DNA from 2 places in the Staphylococcus sp. acrmy genome. Region 2 is predicted to be linked to the other one. Evidence: predicted binding sites of a transcription regulator. Region 2 holds the regulator's gene; the other holds the start of a gene.
What was found. The regulator NrdR, encoded in region 2, represses ribonucleotide reductase genes. The targets are predictions, from matches to a motif close to AACACNATATATNGTGTT.
Positions count from the first base shown of each region.

Region 1: nrdI (class Ib ribonucleoside-diphosphate reductase assembly flavoprotein NrdI) is a predicted target of NrdR. The motif match lies at 2,408-2,425, and genes of this name have one in related genera.

Region 1 is NZ_JALCVE010000005.1:135,326-145,796, forward strand. Features, by position in the region: gene nrdE (class 1b ribonucleoside-diphosphate reductase subunit alpha) at 1-1,885, opposite strand, end outside; gene nrdI (class Ib ribonucleoside-diphosphate reductase assembly flavoprotein NrdI) at 1,848-2,246, opposite strand; gene FH144_RS06985 (DMT family transporter) at 3,034-3,918, shown strand; gene queF (preQ(1) synthase) at 3,924-4,424, shown strand; gene FH144_RS06995 (S-Cys-Gly-3M3SH uptake peptide MFS transporter) at 4,736-6,241, shown strand; gene FH144_RS07000 (diacylglycerol/lipid kinase family protein) at 6,553-7,476, shown strand; gene FH144_RS07005 (5' nucleotidase, NT5C type) at 7,563-8,099, opposite strand; gene hisC (histidinol-phosphate transaminase) at 8,273-9,328, opposite strand; gene FH144_RS07015 (peptide MFS transporter) at 9,456-10,471, opposite strand, start outside.
Region 2 is NZ_JALCVE010000003.1:253,472-263,942, reverse strand. Features, by position in the region: gene polA (DNA polymerase I) at 1-420, shown strand, start outside; gene mutM (bifunctional DNA-formamidopyrimidine glycosylase/DNA-(apurinic or apyrimidinic site) lyase) at 436-1,308, shown strand; gene coaE (dephospho-CoA kinase) at 1,327-1,932, shown strand; gene gap (type I glyceraldehyde-3-phosphate dehydrogenase) at 2,153-3,178, shown strand; gene nrdR (transcriptional regulator NrdR) at 3,490-3,960, shown strand; gene FH144_RS04780 (replicative helicase loading/DNA remodeling protein DnaB) at 3,961-5,349, shown strand; gene dnaI (primosomal protein DnaI) at 5,350-6,270, shown strand; gene thrS (threonine--tRNA ligase) at 6,575-8,512, shown strand; lysine riboswitch at 8,567-8,741, shown strand; gene FH144_RS04765 (amino acid permease) at 8,894-10,387, shown strand; ribosomal protein L20 leader region at 10,451-10,471, shown strand, end outside.

The sequences.
Region 1 (10,471 bases), on a different contig from region 2:
ATTTGTAATACCACATTGTTTCAGGTGATAAGAATGGCATTGGATAAAATGTTTCAGCATTACCATAAGTACGACGTTCAATTTGATCTACAATTGGCATCACTGAACTTGTCGCATTTTGCACATAAGAAATACTTTGAGTTGGTGCAATTGCAAGTCTATAAGCATGATATAAACCATGTTCTTCCACTGCTTGTTGTAATGCTTTCCAATCTTCCGCAGTAGGAATCTCAATGTTTTCAAACAAGCGTTTAACTTTTTCATATTGTGGTGTAAATTCTTGTGATGTATAAAATTCGAAATATTTACCATTAGCATAATCCGATTTATCAAAATCTTGATATACTTCTCCACGCTCTTTTGCAATTTCCATTGAACGTTCAATAGAATAATAGTTCATCATCATAAAGAAGATATTAGCAAAATCTTTTGCCTCTTCTGACTCATAGCCAATTTTGTTTTTAGCTAGATAACCGTGTAAATTCATTACTCCTAAGCCAACTGAATGTAATTCACTGTTCGCTTTTCTTACACCGGGTGCGTTTTGAATATTAGCTTCATCACTTACTACTGTTAGTGCATCCATACCAGTGTGTACTGAATCTTTAAACTTACCAGTTTCCATTACATTAACAATATTTAGTGAACCTAAGTTACAAGAAATATCGCGTTTAATTTCATCTTCAATACCATAGTCATTAATTACTGAAGTTTCTTGTAATTGGAAAATTTCAGTACATAAATTACTCATTTTAATTTGACCAATATTTGAATTAGCATGAACTTTATTCGCATTGTCTTTAAACATTAGATATGGATAACCAGATTGCAATTGAGTTTGAGCAATCATATTTAACATTTCTCTAGCATCTTTTTTCTTTTTACCGATATTAGGATTAGCAACCATATCATCATAGTATTTCTCTAAATCGATATCATCTAGAGTCACACCATACTCTTGTTTTACAGTATGCGGCGCAAACATATAGAAGTCTTTACCTTCTTTAGCTAACTCAAAGAATTTTGAAGGTACAATTAAACCAGTTGAAATAGTAGATAAACGTAAATCTTCATCAGCATTTACTTTTTTAGTATCTAAGAATTCTTCAACATCATAATGGAAGATATTTAAATACACTGCTCCTGCGCCAGGACGTTGTCCTAGTTGATCCGCATAACTGAAACCACCTTCAAGTGCCTTAGCAACTGGTAATACACCTTTAGCAACGCCTTTGATACCTTTAATTGCTTCTCCACGTGCGCGCAATTTAGAAAGATTGATTGCCACACCGCCACCAATTTTACTTAATTGTTTAGCCGTTGAATCGATAAAGTTAATTGAATTCAAGCTATCATCAACTTCTAATAAGAAACATGACACTAATTCACCACGACGTGCACGTCCAGCATTTAAAAATGTAGGCGTAGCTGGTTGATAGCGTTGTTCAACCATTGCTAAAATAAATTGTTTTGCTTGTTGCTTATTACCGCCAGCCAAATATAATGCTACAATCGCTACATGTTGATTGTAGTCTTCTAAAAATTGAGTTTTATCATTAGTTTTTAATGCATAATCTTTATAAAATTTACTTGCTGACATGTAGCTAGCAAACTCGAAATTAATAGATTTAGCGAATTCTGTAATTTCGATTAAGTCCTCTTCACTGTACTTTTCGAAGACATTAAAATAAAAATTATTGTCTACTAAATAGTGTAAACGTTCAATCTCATTGTCGAAATAAATTGTTTTATTACGGATTTCTTCTAAATAGACTTTTAATGCTTCTTGATCTTTTTCTAAATTAAAGAAACCATTATCTTTACGCTTTGTAACTTCATTATTCAACTCAATATGATTGTATTTTTTCTCGTCCATAATCTTCATTAAAATGCCCCACCTTATTTTTAAATTCAATAACATCTTTGTTGGTACCTTGTACTTCAAACTTCATTAATAAAGGCACGTTATACGATTCGGAAATCGTTCGTCCTGCTTTAGCAAAGTTCTGACCCCAATTACGATTACCACTCGCTGCTACGGCACGTAAGTTGAGATGATTAACTTCTAAAAATGATTGCACTTCTTGAGGCACCTCACCAAATCCGATTGTTCCAGTCACTAAAATATAAGGCTCATTAATAACGTCCTTACAATTGTCTTTAGTAATTTCCATTACATCTGTCAGTTCACTTCGTTTTATAAATCTACGTACATTTCCAGAAAAAGAAAAATAAACTACCTTCATTGGAACGCCTTCCTTCGTCAATCTGTATAATTAATTAAAAAGAAGTTCTCTTAGATACATAAGAAAACTGCCCAAAATGAATACGATATATTTTTCGACATTTAAATTTTAGTCGACAAGCTAATAGTTTATTTAGTTAAAATAATTACTCGGATTATTTAACCACTACATATAGTGTTTAAACTAAAATATCTTATCATTTATTTTACGTAGCTCGTTCGTATTAATAGCGTTGATTTAAGGAAAAACTTAGCAAAAAGAGTGTGAAATTTCTTTTAAATTGAATTATTTATACCACCCTTAAAATGTCTAAAAACACAACATATTGTGTTTAATTTCTAAAACCAACACTATATTCTGTGTTTTATTATACAGAATTGCTCCTGCAATTAAAAGCCACTATTTAGTGACAAAAGTTCGTAAAAATCGTAGAACGTGCGTCACCACGAACTTAAATTCATCTAAAAATTTTATTTTATGATTCCGAGTATTTTTACTTGCATTTTAAAAAATAATGTTAACTATTGAGTTATCAACGTTCTTAAAGGTTATCATTTTATTCTGACAATATATTTTGCACCATTCTCCAAAAAGTTTTTAATTTTTAAATAAAAAACACGAATATAATTCGTGGTTTTGATATGAAAGATAAGTTTATATTTATACAGAACGTTTGTTCGTATTAAAATCATAATATAACTTCCTTCTTATTGCAAGTACTTATGCAAGAGTAATTGAAGTGTGCTACTATATATACGGTAATTTTTTAAAAATGAGGCGATAAACCTTGAATCCAAAAGTTAAGGGAATCATTGCCATACTCATTTCAGCTATAGGTTTTAGTTTTATGTCAGTCTTCTTCAGATTAGCTGGAGATTTGCCTGTATTCCAAAAATCCTTAGCGCGAAATTTCGTCGCAATGTTTATTCCATTATTTTTTATATTTAAATATAAACAGCCGATGTTCGGTAAATTAAGCAGTCAACCACTCTTAATTACGCGGTCAACATTAGGGCTTATAGGTGTGTTATTAAATATTTACGCTATTGATCATATGGTGCTAAGTGACGCCGATACCTTAATGAAACTTAATCCCTTTTGGACTATTCTACTCAGTTTAATTTTTCTCAATGAAAAGGTTCGTAAATATCAAATCATCGCAATGATAGTAGCTATATTTGGTATGCTTTTCATCGTTAAGCCAGAATTTTCATCAACTATGATTACCTCTCTATCAGGATTATTTTCAGGTATCTTCGCCGCTTCAGCCTATACTTGTGTTCGTGCATTAAGTACTAGAGAAGCACCTTATACCATCGTATTTTATTTTTCATTATTTTCAGTAGTTGTTTTAATTCCTTTCTCAATCGTGACATTCGAACCAATGTCTTCAATTCAAATGATTTATCTACTAGGTGCCGGCCTTTCAGCCGCAGTTGGTCAAATTGGTATAACTTTAGCTTATAGTTTCGCCCCTGCAAAAGATATTTCTATCTTTACGTATGCGTCTATTATCTTTACAGCTATATTTGGCTTTATACTATTCGGAGAAACGCCTGATTTCTACGCATTAATGGGTTATATCATTATTATTGGAGCTAGTTACTACATGTTTGAAAAGGCACGACGCCAACGTGTATTACCAGAACAACATAACAATACTAAGGAGTGAGTATATTGACTCAAGGACGACAAAAAGAAGATTTACAAGATATTACATTATTAGGCAATCAAAATAATAAATATGAATTTGACTACACACCCGAAGTACTGGAAACTTTTGAGAATAAACATCAAGGACGCGATTACTTTGTGAAATTTAATTGTCCAGAATTCACTTCTCTCTGTCCTATTACGGGTCAACCAGATTTTGCAACAATTTATATTTCATATATTCCAAATGTAAAAATGGTTGAGTCTAAATCATTAAAACTTTATTTATTTAGTTTTAGAAATCATGGTGATTTTCACGAAGATTGCATGAATATAATAATGAATGACTTAATTCAATTGATGGATCCACATTATATTGAAGTTTGGGGTAAATTCACTCCACGTGGTGGTATTTCCATCGACCCATATACAAATTATGGTCGTCCAGATTCTAAATATGAGAAAATGGCTGAACATCGTTTAATGAACCATGATATGTATCCAGAAAAGATCGATAATCGTTAATTGAAAAGTTGTAATTCCACTAAGTTGTTTGACAATTTAGTGGAATTTTTTAATTTTTTAGTTAATTTTCTTAAATTTACTATTGCCTATTAAAGAATTAAAGCGTATTTTATTAATATCCCTAATTTTCTATAAGAATATAGTAAATATAAATAACAAACTTTATTCTTGATAGATAGATTAATATTTAAAGATAGACTGAAAATTCTAAAAATTTCTATTTTTACGAAATCATTTCATTGTTTATGATTCTTAAAAGCTGTATTTTAGTAAAATTTAGTCATTAAGTGAAAGAAAGGGTTGGGAAACTTATGACAACAAACAATACTCATGAACAAGCAGTTCAATCAATTCCTCAGAAAGGATTTTTCGGGCATCCTAGAGGATTAGGCGTTCTTTTCTTTGTAGAGTTCTGGGAAAGATTTAGTTACTACGGCATGCGTGCTATGCTTATCTTCTACATGTACTTTGCAATTAAAGATGGCGGTTTAGGCATCGATCAAACGACTGCAATGTCTATCATGTCAGTTTATGGTGCACTTATCTACATGTCATCAATTCCTGGCGCATGGGTTGCAGATAGACTTGTAGGGACACGTGGCGCTACACTCATAGGTGCAGTAGTGATTATTATAGGTCACATTTGTTTAAGCTTACCTTTTGCAATGTTCGGCTTATTCTCTTCAATGTTCTTTATCATTATCGGTTCAGGACTAATGAAACCTAATATTTCAAATGTCGTTGGTCGTTTATATCCTGAAAATGATACACGTATGGATGCTGGATTTGTTATTTTCTACATGTCAGTTAACTTAGGTGCTTTAATCTCACCTATCATCCTGCAACATTTCATTAATATCAAAAACTTCCACGCTGGTTTCTTAATTGCCGCTATTGGTATGGCACTAGGACTTGTTTGGTACATGCTTTTCAATAAGAAAAATTTAGGCAGCGTAGGTATGAAACCTACAAACCCACTTACTTCTGAAGAAAAAAGAAGATACGGATTAATTGTCGGCATCGTAGTCGCTATTATCATCGTCGTATTATTAGTTACATATTATACTAAAACTTTATCATTCGATTTAATCAGCAACACTGTATTAGTACTTGGTATTGCTTTACCTATCATCTACTTTACAACTATGATTCGTAGTAAAGAAGTGACTGATGTAGAACGTTCTCGAGTTAAAGCGTTCATCCCATTATTTATTCTTGGTATGTTATTCTGGGCTATTCAAGAACAAGGTTCTAACGTCTTAAATATTTACGGATTAGAACGTTCTGACATGCAAATGAACTTATTTGGTTGGAAGACAGGTTTTGGGGAAGCATGGTTCCAATCAATTAACCCATTATTCATTCTATTGTTTGCCCCAGTCGTATCAATGATTTGGTTAAAAATGGGTAAAAGACAACCAAGTTTACCAGTTAAATTTGGTATTGGTACTTTATTAGCCGGTGCTTCTTACATTTTAATCGGACTTATCGGTATGAGTTACGGTAATACACACTTCTCAGTCAACTGGGTCATCTTATCTTATGTGGTATGTGTAGTCGGTGAATTATGTTTATCACCTACTGGTAACAGTGCAGCCGTTAAATTAGCACCTAAAGCATTTAACGCTCAAATGATGAGTATTTGGTTACTAACAAATGCATCAGCCCAAGCACTTAACGGTACGTTAGTTAAATTAATTAAACCATTAGGTCAAACTAATTACTTTATTTTCTTAGGTTCTGTTGCTATTGTCATTACAATCGTTATTCTAGCCTTCACTCCTAAGATTTCTAAAGCCATGAAAGGTATTCATTAATATATTTCATAATTGAAAGAAGCTGAGTCGTTACTATAAAAAATGGCTCAGCTTCTATTTTTGGCAGTAGTTGACTGAGATGAAGATGCGTCCAACCTGGACTTTCTTCATCTCTAGTCAACCTTGCCGGGGCGGGACTACGAAATCTTTGAAATTGCATTAGATTTCTGTCGCCGCTCCCTTTTCTTTGTAACATAAACTAAATAGTGGCATGATAGATACTTAAGGAACTATTAATTTTTAAATTTATCATTAGAAAAAACATATCTAGGGTAAAAATTAGAAGTTAAAAAATGAAAGTAGGCATGAAGATGGATCAAAAATTCAATCATGGCGTTCTCTTTTACCATGAACATAGTGGTATTAAAAATATATATGAAGGTTTAGGAGAAGTTACTAAATCGCTTACTACAATATGTAAACACTTATCTATTCAATTAAGTGAAAATGAAGGCGACATTATTAAATACTGTGAAAAAATTAAAAACCAAGATTATAGTAGCGATGTCGACGTCGTATTTATACTTGGTGGAGACGGTACTGTAAACGAACTCGTAAACGGGGTAATGAAACACGATTTAAACGTCCCTATTGGCGTCATTCCTGGCGGTACATTCAATGACTTTTCTAAAACATTAAATCTAGACCCTGATTTTAAAAAAGCGAGTGAACAACTGAAATCCTCTCGTATAGAGTCTTATGACATAATGAAAGTCAATGATAGCTATGTATTAAACTTTGTTGGTGTTGGTTTAATTGTTCAAAATGCTGAAAATGTTCAAGAAGGTCGTAAAGATATTTTCGGTAAATTAAGCTACATTGGTTCTACCGTTAAAACATTAATGAACCCTGAATATTTTGATTACACATTAAATGTGGATGGCGAAGAATATAATGGCAACATTTCTATGTTAGTTATTGCGAACGGCCCTAACATTGGTGGCGGACGTATTCCTTTAATGGATTTATCTCCACAAGATGGTAAAGTTAATAGCTTTATCTTTGATAGACAGAGCTTTACTATCTTAAATGATGTCTTTAAAAAACGAGACAGTATGGACTGGAATGAAATAACGAATGGCATTGACCACATTGCAGGCTCACACATCACACTCTCTACAGAACCTTCTATGAAAGTAGATATCGATGGTGAAATCAGTTTGGATACACCAATAACTATTGAAGTACTGCCTAAAGCACTTCAAATTCTTACTTTTCCTGTAGACGAAGCATAAACTAACATAATAAGAAGACGCAAAAAGCGATTAAGGTTGATAACACGTGAACGCGTGTAATATTTAACCTTAATCGCTTTCTTTAGTTATTCTTCGCCTAAAAATAAAGCCTCTACATCTTTCCAACCATTCACGCGTTGGAAACGTTCTTCGTTAATATTGTGAGAAGCAGTGAAAATAATTGGCTCACCTTCAAATATTTGTAATTGTCGTGGATTATCATCAATTAAATAATCAGTCTTCACAACATTTTTACGGCCACAAAATACAAAATGTTGTGGATCTAAAAATGGGAAAAATTCTAATAACCATTCATATTTATCATGAAATGATGTAGGCACATCCATTGCTGCTGTTGCAATATATACATCATAATGTTGTGTCAATTTCTCAACCACTTCTTGCGCATGTGGCATTACTGTTAGATTTCTAAAAAAGCCAGGTGCTCTTAAAATATCACGTACAAGTCCATCGTGTTCTGGTATAACATGTTTTAATTTTTGACCGTTTAGCGATTCTACTGTAATACCTAATTCTGTTTTTATATTTACCGCTTCAATAATTGCACCTAACGTATCTGCTAATACTTCATCCATATCTATTGCAATAGATTTTCTAGACATATTATCTCTCCCTTAATCATCACCTATATACTAATAAAGTATAGCAAAAAAATGAAGAGTGGAACATAGAAGCAAAGTGACCATTCAATTATACTTAAAACAATCAATGCGTCCCTTGCCCTAAACTCTTCCACTCTTCACTTATATACTAAACAATTTATTTAGTACATCGTTTAATAGTTAAAATTCTTTAATACTTCAATCATTTTATCGTTTTGTTCTGGGAAACCGACCGTAATACGTAAACCATTTGGGAATGGACGTGTAATACATCCCACATTTAATAATTCTTCATATAATTCTTGCGGTTTGTCCGTTACGACGAACACAAAGTTTGTTTGACTTGGTAAAAAGTGCTCACTTTGCGCAATATCATAAAATTTTTGACGTTCTTGCGCATTTTTTACCGTAATCTCTTTTAGATACGCTTGGTCTTCTAAAGCCGCAAGTGCTGCATATTCTGAAAGACGCGTGATATTAAATGGTGGACGGATAATGTTCCACTTTTCAATAGCAGCATTTGTCGCTACTACATAACCAATACGTAAGCCTGCTAAACCGTATGCTTTTGAAAATGTTCTTAACAAGAATGCATTATCAAAACGTTCTTGTAATTTTAGCGTATCTGGGTAGTCATCCGCCGTTACAAATTCAAAATACGCCTCATCAATCAATACGGGTACATGACTAGGCACACGTTCTAAAAAGTGTTCTAACTCTGCATGGCTGAAATAAGTTCCAGTTGGATTATTTGGATTACACAACCATACTAACGCTGTATCATTATCCACTTGTTTTAGGATTTCTCCTAAATCAAAGCCATAGTCCTTTAATGGAACTTGAACGACCTCTGCAGACTCAACAATTGCGTTATGATAATATTGACCAAATGTACCTTCACTAGTCACAATTTTGTCTCCAGGCGTTAAGACTGCTCTTGAAATCATTAAAATAACTTCATCCAAGCCAGCACCGAATAAAATTCTAGAAGCATCTACATTCAAATGCTCACTAATCGCTTTGCGCAATGAAGGCGATCCTGTTTCTGGATAGTAAAATAATTCATCTAAATGATCTTTAATCGCTGTTTTAACTTTTGGCGAAGGGCCGTATAGATTTTCATTGGAAGCAAGTTTATATAACTCGCCTTCAATACCATGTTTTTCTTTAAGTGCTCGTGGTGACAAGCCCGGTTGATACGCTGATAATTGATTTAACTGTTGTTTCATTTACAACCTCTCCTTCTCTTAAATATTAAACATTTAATTAAATGATATAATACTTGCTCTCCTATGTGAAAATGCCTACCTTTTAGCTCGCCGTGATAATAATCAATCCGCTTAATCCTATCTTACTCTAGTGAACACCGTTCATTGCTTTTTTAACCATTGGTGAAATAGCAACGAGTAGGATACCAATCACTAACGTAAACAATCCTGAATATAAGAAGAATTGCTTCTCGCTAATCATTTTAAATACTACTACAATTTGACTGTTCAAACTTTGAGCCGTGGCATTACTTAACATCCATAATGCCATCATTTGTGCAGAAAATTTTGCAGGTGCTAATTTCGAAGTCACTGATAAGCCCACTGGTGAAATACATAATTCGCCAATTGTAATAAGCAAGAAACTTAACATCAACCATAATGGATGAATTAAATGTGCATGGCCACTCAACGGAATAATCATTACTAAATATGAGAAACCAGCAAAGATAGCACCTAGTGCAAATTTATATACTGTACTAGGATTATGTTTGCCTAATTTAGTCCACAAATTAGCAAATAACGGCGCTAACAGAATGATAAACACGGGATTAATAGACTGGAACCAGGCAGCCGGAATATGGAAGTTAATCAATCCATGTGTGAGTTTACCTAAGCTTAACTGTGTTTTTTGATCGGCAAAGTTAGCTAAAATCGTTGACCCCTGTTCTTGAATCATCCAAAAAGCTACTGACGTAATAAATAATGGTATGTAACTATAGATTCTTGAACGTTCCTCTTTGCGTGTCTTCTGACTTGATAGCATATAGACAAAAATACAAATCGGTAACAAAATACCTACAAATGTGACAATCAAACTAAAGCTTCCTAAGTTAAGGTTGCCAAAAAGATGTAAAATTAATAGCACTATTGCAAATACTGCCACCACTATACCTGTAATCATAGATAATGATTTGATTTCGTCTTTTCTTAATGGATTAGGCACGCTTAAACCAGCAAGTCCTAAACTTTTCTTATTTGTAATTAGATATGTAACTAAGCCGATAAACATACCGATGGCTGCTATCGCAAAACCAAAATGAAATCCGAGTCGTGTTTGTAAGTAGCCAGTTATAAATGGAGATAAAAAGCTTCCTAAGTTAA
Region 2 (10,471 bases):
GATTACTTAGCTAGTTTCCCAGGTGTGAAACAATATATGTCAGATATTGTTGTCGACGCGAAAGCGAATGGCTATGTTGAAACGCTATTGCATCGTCGTCGTTACATTCCAGATATCACGAGCCGTAACTTTAACTTAAGAAGTTTTGCTGAAAGAACTGCAATGAATACCCCTATACAAGGTAGCGCAGCAGACATTATTAAACTAGCCATGGTTGAATTTGATAAACAAGTAAAGAATACAACTTATCATGCTAAATTATTATTACAAGTACATGATGAATTAATCTTTGAAGTTCCTAAAAACGAAGTTGAAGAATTTAGTTCATTTGTTGAAGAAATAATGGAACATGCTTTAGAACTAACTGTACCACTAAAAGTAGACTCTAATTATGGTTCTACTTGGTATGATGCAAAATAGAAAGAGGAATAATCAATGCCAGAATTGCCAGAAGTTGAACATGTTAAAAGAGGTATAGAACCTTTTGTTAAAAATACTACTATCCAAAGTGTTACTTTTTCTAAAAAAGTAATTGAAGGAAAGAATAATGGAAAAGAAACCATTATAAAAGGAATCAATTTAGATGGTTTTCGTCTTAATAGTGAAGGCTATACAATTAATGAAATAGAACGACATAGTAAATATATCGTTTTTTATTTAAAGAAGAATAATGCAGAACGTATTTTATTAAGTCATCTAGGAATGGCGGGCGGTTTCTTTATTGTTAATCAACTTTCAGAGATTAGCACGCCAAATTATCGAAAGCATTGGCATGTTGTGTTTCATTTAGATAATGGAAAAATGCTTGTGTTTTCAGATATACGACGTTTCGGTGAAATTAGAAATCTAAGTACCTTTAATGATTATCCAGCATTTTTAGAAATAGCGCCTGAACCGTTTGAAGAAGAGGCTATTGAACATTTCACTACTTATCTAGCACAGAAAAAAGTTCAAAATAAACCTATTAAGCAAATGTTATTGGATCATAAAATTATTGCCGGATGTGGAAATATTTATGCATGTGAAGCATTATTTAGAACAGGCATCGACCCTTCACGCAAAGTTAAAGATGTATCCGATCAAGAACGTCGTGTACTCTTCTACTACGTTCAAGAAGTGCTAAAAGAGGGTATAAATAACGGCGGAACAAGTATTTCGGATTACCGTCATGCTGATGGTAAGACAGGTGAAATGCAATTACATTTGAATGTCTACAAACAAAAAGTATGCAAAGTTTGTGGGCATGACATAGAGCAAAAAGTTGTGGCATCTAGAAATAGTCATTTCTGTCCACACTGTCAGAATTAAAAGAGAGCGGTGATTAAAATGCCTAAAGTTATTGGATTAACAGGAGGTATTGCTACAGGAAAGTCAACAGTTTCAGAATTATTAACAGCTTTTGGCTTTAAAGTAGTAGATGCCGATATTGCTTCTAGAAAAGCAGTAGCTAAAGGATCAAAAGGTTTAGAACAAGTAAGAGAACAATTCGGTGATGAGGCTATTACTTCAGAGGGTGAGATGGACCGTAAATATATGGGAGACTTAGTTTTTAATCAACCCGAAAAACGTCTTGAACTTAACGCTATTGTTCATCCGATTGTCCGAGAAATAATGGAAGAGGAAAAGCAGACATATCTGCAACAAGGATATAATGTCATTATGGATATTCCGCTTCTTTTTGAAAATGAATTACAAGATACAGTAGACGAAGTATGGTTAGTTTATACGTCTGAAAGTATTCAAATAGATCGATTAATGGAGCGCAATGATCTATCATTAGAAGATGCTAAAGCGCGCGTATATAGCCAAATTTCTATCGATAAGAAAAGTAGGATGGCTGACCATGTAATAGATAATCTCGGAGATAAACTCGAATTAAAACAAAATCTTGAACGTTTGTTGGTAGAACAAGGCTTTCTTGAAAAGGAATAAATAATACTCATAGATATGATAAAAACTAGCGATAACGAGACTTAAAGTAGAAGTAATTCATGCTTAGTCTCCTTATTGCTAGTTTTTTATATGTAGAAAATTTAACCTAAATGCAAATTTATTATTAAAATTAATAGAAAACGCTTCCAAATATCTTTTATTATGTTACACTATTTTTATAAAGTATAACATATAAACAAAGAATCAAGGGGTGCTTTAAATGTCAACGAATATAGCAATTAATGGTATGGGTAGAATTGGAAGAATGGTGTTAAGAATTGCCTTACATAATGATAATTTGAATGTAGTAGCGATTAATGCAAGCTACCCACCAGAAACAATTGCACATCTAATTAATTATGATACAACTCACGGAAGATACGATAAAAAAGTTGAGCCGATTGAAAATGGCATTCGTGTAGATGGTCATGATATTAAACTTGTTTCAGATCGTAATCCAGAAAACTTACCTTGGAAAGAATTAAATATTGATATCGTAATTGAAGCTACAGGTAAGTTTAATCATGGTGACAAAGCAATTAGCCATATTAATGCTGGAGCGAAGAAAGTACTATTAACTGGACCATCTAAAGGTGGCAAAGTACAAATGGTTGTTAAAGGTGTAAATGATGATAAATTAGATGTTGAAAAATTCGACATTTTTAGTAATGCATCATGTACAACAAACTGTATCGGACCAGTTGCAAAAGTATTAAATGATAAGTTTGGCATCGTAAATGGTTTAATGACAACAGTTCACGCTATAACAAATGACCAAAATAATATCGATAATCCTCATAAAGATTTACGTCGTGCACGTTCTTGTAATGAAAGCATTATCCCTACATCAACAGGTGCGGCTAAGGCCTTAAAAGAAGTGTTACCAGAATTAGAAGGTAAATTACATGGTCTTGCTTTACGCGTACCAACTAAAAATGTATCTTTAGTTGATTTAGTTGTTGACTTAGACAAAACGGTTACTGTTGAAGAAGTAAATGATGCATTTAGAAACGCTGGCTTAGATGGAGTTTTAGATGTTGAAGATGCGCCATTAGTTTCAGTAGACTTTAATACAAACCCTAACTCTGCTGTCATTGATGCACAGAATACAATTGTTATGGGTGATAATAAAGTTAAAGTTATTGCTTGGTATGACAATGAGTGGGGTTATTCAAATAGAGTAGTTGAAGTTGCTGAACAAATAGGTGATTTAATTGCTTCAGAAAGCACTGTAACTTCAAAATAAATTACAATTTAACATAGGTAAGATGGGTATATAGCTTTAAATGCCAGACATGCAAAGAGTTCTTAATGAATTCTTTACATGTCTCTTTTTTATTTATGTTTAACTTTATCTTAAAATACTTTCTTTATTATTTTTCTAAAATTCAAAAGATATAGCTTATGTTTGAAAAATACACTAGCTCAATGTGGCGAGATTCAAATAAACGCAAGAACATAATATAAAACAAACATATTTGGGCAAGTTTAGTCTGCTTTTGTCTCATGCTCTTTTATAGTATAATGAAGCATAATCTATTCAAGAGGGTGATAGATATGAAATGCCCAAAATGCAGTTCTACACATTCACGTGTAGTAGATTCAAGACATGCTGATGAAGCCAATGTAATTAGACGAAGACGAGAGTGCGAAAATTGCGGTACGCGATTTACAACATTTGAACATATTGAAGTAAGTCCTCTTATTGTTGTGAAAAAAGATGGGACACGTGAGCAATTTTTAAGAGAAAAAATATTAAATGGATTAGTCAGATCATGCGAAAAAAGACCAGTGAGATATCAACAATTAGAAGATATTACTAATAAAGTAGAGTGGCAGTTGCGTGATAGTGGACAAACAGAAATTTCTTCTAGAGAAATAGGAGAACATGTGATGAATTTATTAATGCATGTTGATCAAGTGTCATATGTACGTTTCGCTTCTGTTTATAAAGAGTTTAAAGATGTTGATCAATTATTAGCTTCAATGCAAGGAATTTTGAATGATAATAAACGGAGTGATTCATAAATGACTTTGAAATCTTATGAATATGGTTTAAGTCCACATGACGGTTTTCAAGTGTACCGTTATTTTTATTTAAACCATAGTCATCTAGATATACTTAACAGATTATATGTGCCTTTAATAGGTGCGCAGGCAATTGGTTTATACCATTTTATGAATCAATTTATACATGATAAAACTGATGAAGTATATACACATTATACGATAATGAATGAGCTAAAATTAAACCTTATTGAATTTAGAAAATATATGGATTTATTAGAAGGAATTGGATTGGTAAAGACATTTGTAAAACACGATGAACAGCAATCATTTTTTATTTATGAACTTGTCCAACCTCCAACTGCCTATCAATTTTTTAATGACCCAATGTTATCTGTTTATCTATATAGCGAAGTTGATAATAAACGCTATAAGAGTTTAAAGGCCTACTTCGAGAAGGATGAACCAGATTTAAATCAATTTCAACAAGTAACGCGTAAGTTTACAGATGTGTTTAAAGTGCCTCATACAAATGTTGCGATTGATTCTTCAACGATTCGAAAAGAGGCTACCTATAACGGCTTTGATTTGTCTAATGAAACTTTTGATTTCGATATGTTGAGAGAGATGTTACAACATCATTTTATAAGTAGCGAAATTATTACGAAGGAAGCGCGTCAACTTATTATTCAATTGGCAACTTTATATGGATTAACGGCAGATTCAATGAAACGAATCATTTTAAATTCTATCACTAGCGGGCAACAGTTGTCCTTTGAAGAAATGAGAAAGCATGCACGGTCGTTTTATCTGATTGAACACAACCAACAATTGCCAGAATTACAAACTAAATCAACTTATAATAATGACCATGCGTCAACTGAAAAAGCGAAAACTACGACTGATACCCCATCGTCAAATCAAGAGTGGTTGGAGTTGCTTGATAAAACAAGCCCGATTGATATGTTAGCGTCTTGGTCAGAATCAGAACCTACTTTTCAACAAAAAAGAATAATTGAAGAACTAATCGAACGTGAAAAATTATCATTTGGCGTAATAAATATACTATTACAATTTGTAATGTTGAAAAATGAAATGAAATTACCTAAAACATATATATTTGAAATTGCTTCAAATTGGAAAAAATTAGGTATCAAAACTGCTGAGCAAGCATATCAACAAGCGAAGAAAACGACTGAAGATAAACCTGCTTACAATTCTTCTAATCAAACACAGTCTCGTAAACGATACTCAAAATCTCAAGAAATCGTTTCGAGAGAGAAGACGCCGAAATGGCTTAAAGATAGAGGTCAACAAAAAGCGTCCACAAATAACGAAAATGATGAACAACTTGAAAAAGATAGAGAAGCCTTTCGTGCACAATTAGCCCAAGATTGGGAGGAGGATTAGATGAAACCGATCAATAGCATTCTCAAGACAAATAATGACTTAGAAAAAAGAATTGCTAAAATTAAACAACAAGTGATTAATGATCCAGATGTTAAAGCGTTTTTAATTGAACATAAATCCGAATTGACCAATGAAATCATTGATAATGATTTAAATGTATTGCAAGAATATAAAGATCAACAGAAGAACTATGATGGCCATGACTATGAAGACTGTCCCAACTTCGTAAAAGGACATGTACCCGAATTGTACATTGAGAATAATAGAATTAAAATTCGTTATAACTTATGTCCTTGTAAAATTAAATATGATGAAGAGCGTTTCAATTCTCAACTTATTACGTCACATCATATGCAAAGAGACACTTTAGACGCTAAGGTGAAAGATATTCATACTAATGGACGTAATCAATTAGAAATTGCAATGGCAGTTAATGATATTTGTAAAAAGTTAGTTAATAAAGAACAAGTTAAAGGGTTATACATCCATGGTCCTTTTGGTACGGGTAAGTCATTTATTCTAGGAGCAATTGCGAACCAATTAAAATCTAAGCGCGTCGCTTCAACTATTGTTTATTTACCAGAATATATACGTACACTTAAAAGTGGATTTAGAGATGGAAGTTATGAAACGAAGTTACAACGTATTAGAGAAGCTAATATTTTAATGTTAGACGATATTGGTGCTGAAGAAGTTACGCCTTGGGTAAGGGATGAAGTTATCGGTCCATTACTTCACTACAGAATGGTGCATGAATTACCAACTTTTCTGTCATCTAACTTAAATTTAGATGAGTTAGAACATCATTTAGCTATAACTCGAGAAGGGGCAGAAGAAACTAAAGCTGCTAGAATTATTGAAAGAATTAAAAGCTTAACGAATGCATATTATTTAGATGGGGAAAATTTACGAAACAATTGAATTTTAAAATAAGTGTTGTATAATGAAGTTAAATCTTAATCGTTGAAATAAACGAAGATACGATAGCTTAATCCATATTATACAGAAAGCCAATGTTTGATGAGATTTTGGTTAATATATTAAGTTATTACTCCTTCGTGTTTAGGTATTGGTAATCAGTACCCGGCTCAAGACCGTTATCTTAAGTAGAGATATTTAGCTATTCGCTAAATAACTAGGGTGGTACCACGACGAACTCGTCCCTGTTTAGGGGGCGGGTTTTTTATTTTCAACGATAATAGAATTTAAATTGGAGGATTATATTATGAGTCAAATTAATGTTCAATTTCCAGATGGTAATTCGAAAGCGTTTGATAAAGGGACTACAACAGAAGATATTGCACAATCAATCAGTCCTGGTCTAAGAAAGAAAGCAGTAGCAGGTAAATTTAATGGTCAAATGGTCGATTTAACAAGACCTTTAGAGGAAGATGGCTCAATTGAAATTATTACACCTGGCAGTGATGAAGCGTTAGAAGTATTACGTCATTCAACTGCTCACTTAATGGCTCAAGCTTTAAAACGTTTATATGGCGATGTGAAGTTTGGTGTAGGTCCTGTCATTGAGGGTGGCTTCTATTATGACTTTGATATGGATGAGAAAGTTTCTTCAGATGATTTTGAAAAAATTGAAAAAACAATGAAACAAATTGTGGATGAAAATCACAAAATTGAACGTAAAGTTGTTGCAAGAGAAGAAGCTAAATTATTATTCAAAGATGACCCATATAAATTAGAATTAATTGAAGCAATTCCTGAAGAAGAAAGCGTGACATTGTATTCTCAAGGTGAGTTTACTGATTTATGTCGTGGCGTACACGTTCCTTCAACATCTAAAATTAAAGAATTTAAATTATTATCAACTGCTGGTGCATATTGGCGTGGCGATAGCAATAATAAAATGTTGCAACGTATTTATGGTACTGCATTCTTCGATAAAAAGGATTTAAAAGCACATTTACAAATGTTAGAAGAACGTCGTGAACGTGATCATCGTCGAATCGGTAAAGATTTAGAATTATTTACTAATAGTCAACTTGTGGGAGCTGGCTTACCATTATGGTTACCAAACGGTGCTACTATCCGTCGTGAAATTGAACGTTATATTGTCGATAAAGAAGTGAGTATGGGTTATGACCATGTTTATACTCCAGTATTAGCAAACGTTGATTTATATAAAACTTCAGGTCACTGGGATCACTATAGAGACGATATGTTCCCACCAATGAAGTTAGACGAAACTGAAGAGATGGTATTGCGTCCTATGAACTGTCCACACCATATGATGGTTTATAATAATAAACCACATTCTTATCGTGAGTTACCAATTCGTATCGCAGAATTAGGTACAATGCATAGATATGAAGCAAGTGGTGCAGTATCAGGATTACAACGTGTAAGAGGTATGACTTTAAATGACTCTCATATCTTTGTAAGACCTGACCAAATTAAAGATGAATTCAAACGTGTTGTTCATATGATTCAAGAAGTTTATGAAGACTTTGGTTTTGAAAAGTATACTTTCAGATTAAGCTATAGAGATCCAGAAGATAAAGAAAAATATATGGATGATGACGAAATGTGGAACAAAGCTGAATCAATGCTTAAAGAAGCTGTCGACGAAATGGGCTTACCATACGTTGAAGCAATTGGTGAAGCGGCATTCTACGGCCCTAAATTAGACGTTCAAGTTAAAACTGCAATGGGTAAAGAAGAAACTCTATCTACTGCACAAATTGACTTCTTATTACCAGAACGTTTTGAATTAACTTATATCGGCAGTGACGGCGAAAACCATCGTCCAGTAGTTATTCACCGTGGTGTTGTTTCTACTATGGAACGTTTCGTAGCGTTCTTAACTGAAGAAACTAAAGGGGCATTCCCAACTTGGTTAGCACCTAAACAAGTTGAAATTATCCCTGTAAATGTTGACTTACATTATGATTATGCTAGAAATCTTCAAGATGAACTTAAATCTCAAGGCGTACGTGTTGAAATCGATGATCGTAATGAGAAAATGGGTTACAAAATACGTGAAGCTCAAATGCAAAAAATTCCTTATCAACTCGTTGTAGGTGATAAAGAAGTTGAAAATAATGAAGTCAATGTACGTAAATATGGTTCACAAGACCAAGAAACTGTAGAAAAAGATGAATTCATTTGGAATTTAGTAGATGAAATTCGTTTAAAAAAACATAGATAGTCTTGCTAAAAACGATAGCTTAATGTATATTACAAAGTAGTAAAATAAAAATATAAATGAGTTAGAGGTTGCATCTTTAATGATTAACTCTTCAGAAGTTATTGTGGAACATATGTTGAAGAGTGAAAGGTAAAGTTGCCGAAATGAATGATAACCACATGTATCATTTGTTGGGACAGTTATCGAATAGAAACTGTACTGTCACAGTTTGTGATGTGCTACCGATATAGATTAAGCCATGGTTGCATATCTTTCAGGTATGCAACCATTTTTTATGCTTTGATTTTAATTTTACAACTATGTAAAGTTTAAATATGATAATTCAATTATCATCACAAAACAAATAACCTTTAAGCCTCTACCGAAAGAAAGGGAGCTTCTATGAAACAAGACGGAACTCAAGAAGACGAGATTAAACGTGGTCTGAAAGATCGCCACATATCTATGATTGCGATGGGAGGATGTATTGGTACCGGACTGTTTATGACATCTGGTGGCGCAATTCATGACGCTGGTGCATTAGGTGCATTATTAGCATATGCAATCATTGGTGCAATGGTCTTTTTCTTAATGACATCATTAGGGGAAATGGCAACGTACTTACCAGTTTCTGGTTCATTTAGTACGTATGCTACTCGATTTGTAGATCCTTCATTAGGATTTGCTTTAGGTTGGAACTACTGGTTCAACTGGGTAATCACAGTAGCTGCCGACGTAACAATAGCAGCACAAGTTATTCAATACTGGACGCCAATGGCTGGTATGCCGGCATGGGCATGGAGCTGTATCTTTTTAGTTATAATTTTCGCATTAAACTCTTTATCAGTTAGAGTATATGGTGAAAGTGAGTATTGGTTCGCCCTAATTAAAGTTGTCACAGTTATCATCTTCATTATTATTGGTTTATTAACTATTTTAGGAATTATGGGTGGCGAATTTGTAGGTTTTGATATCTTTACCCAAGGAGAAGGTCCTATTTTAGGCGGTAACTTAGGTGGCAGTTTATTATCAATTTTAGGTGTATTCCTAGTTGCCGGGTTCTCTTTCCAAGGTACTGAGCTTATCGGTATCACTGCAGGTGAATCAGAAAATCCTGAACGTGCAGTACCAAAAGCCATTAAACAAGTATTCTGGAGAATATTATTATTCTATATTTTAGCTATCTTTATTATCGGAATGCTTATTCCTTATAATAGTAGCGCCTTAATGGGTGGCGGTGATAGTATTGCAACATCACCATTTACACTCGTATTTAAAAATGCTGGATTAGCTTTTGCAGCTTCATTTATGAATGCGGTTATCTTAACTTCAGTATTATCTGCCGGAAACTCTGGTATGTATGCATCAACACGTATGTTATATTCAATGAGTAAAGATAAATTAGCTTTTCCTTCATTTGGTAAAACAAATAAATACGGTGTACCTTATGTATCACTTATAGCTACTGGCGTAATAGTAGTCATCATTTTCTTAGTACAAAAATTAAGTGGCGATGCCTATGAATATATTGTAGCAGCAAGTGGTATGACTGGATTTATTGCATGGGTTGGTATTGCGGTAAGTCATTTTAGATTTAGAAGAGCATTTGAAAGACAACATCATAATAAAAAAGAATTAAAATACAAAGCAAAATGGTTCCCATTCGGTCCTATCTTTGCAGGACTTCTTTGTGTAATAGTAATTCTTGGTCAAGACGTAGACTTCATTAAAACAGGGGACTTTGACTTAAATAGATTTATTATTACTTACATGGGTATTCCAGTATTTTTAGTGTTCTTTATCTATCATAAACTAAGATATAAAACTAAAATGATTCCACTTGACGAAGTAGATTTACGACAAGATATTTCAATGGATGAAGTTAAACATCACTAATTAAAAAATAATTGTTGACTTATATATTAATTGTTGATATGATTAATGACGTTGAATACGAAACGAACCAAGTAGAAACACCCG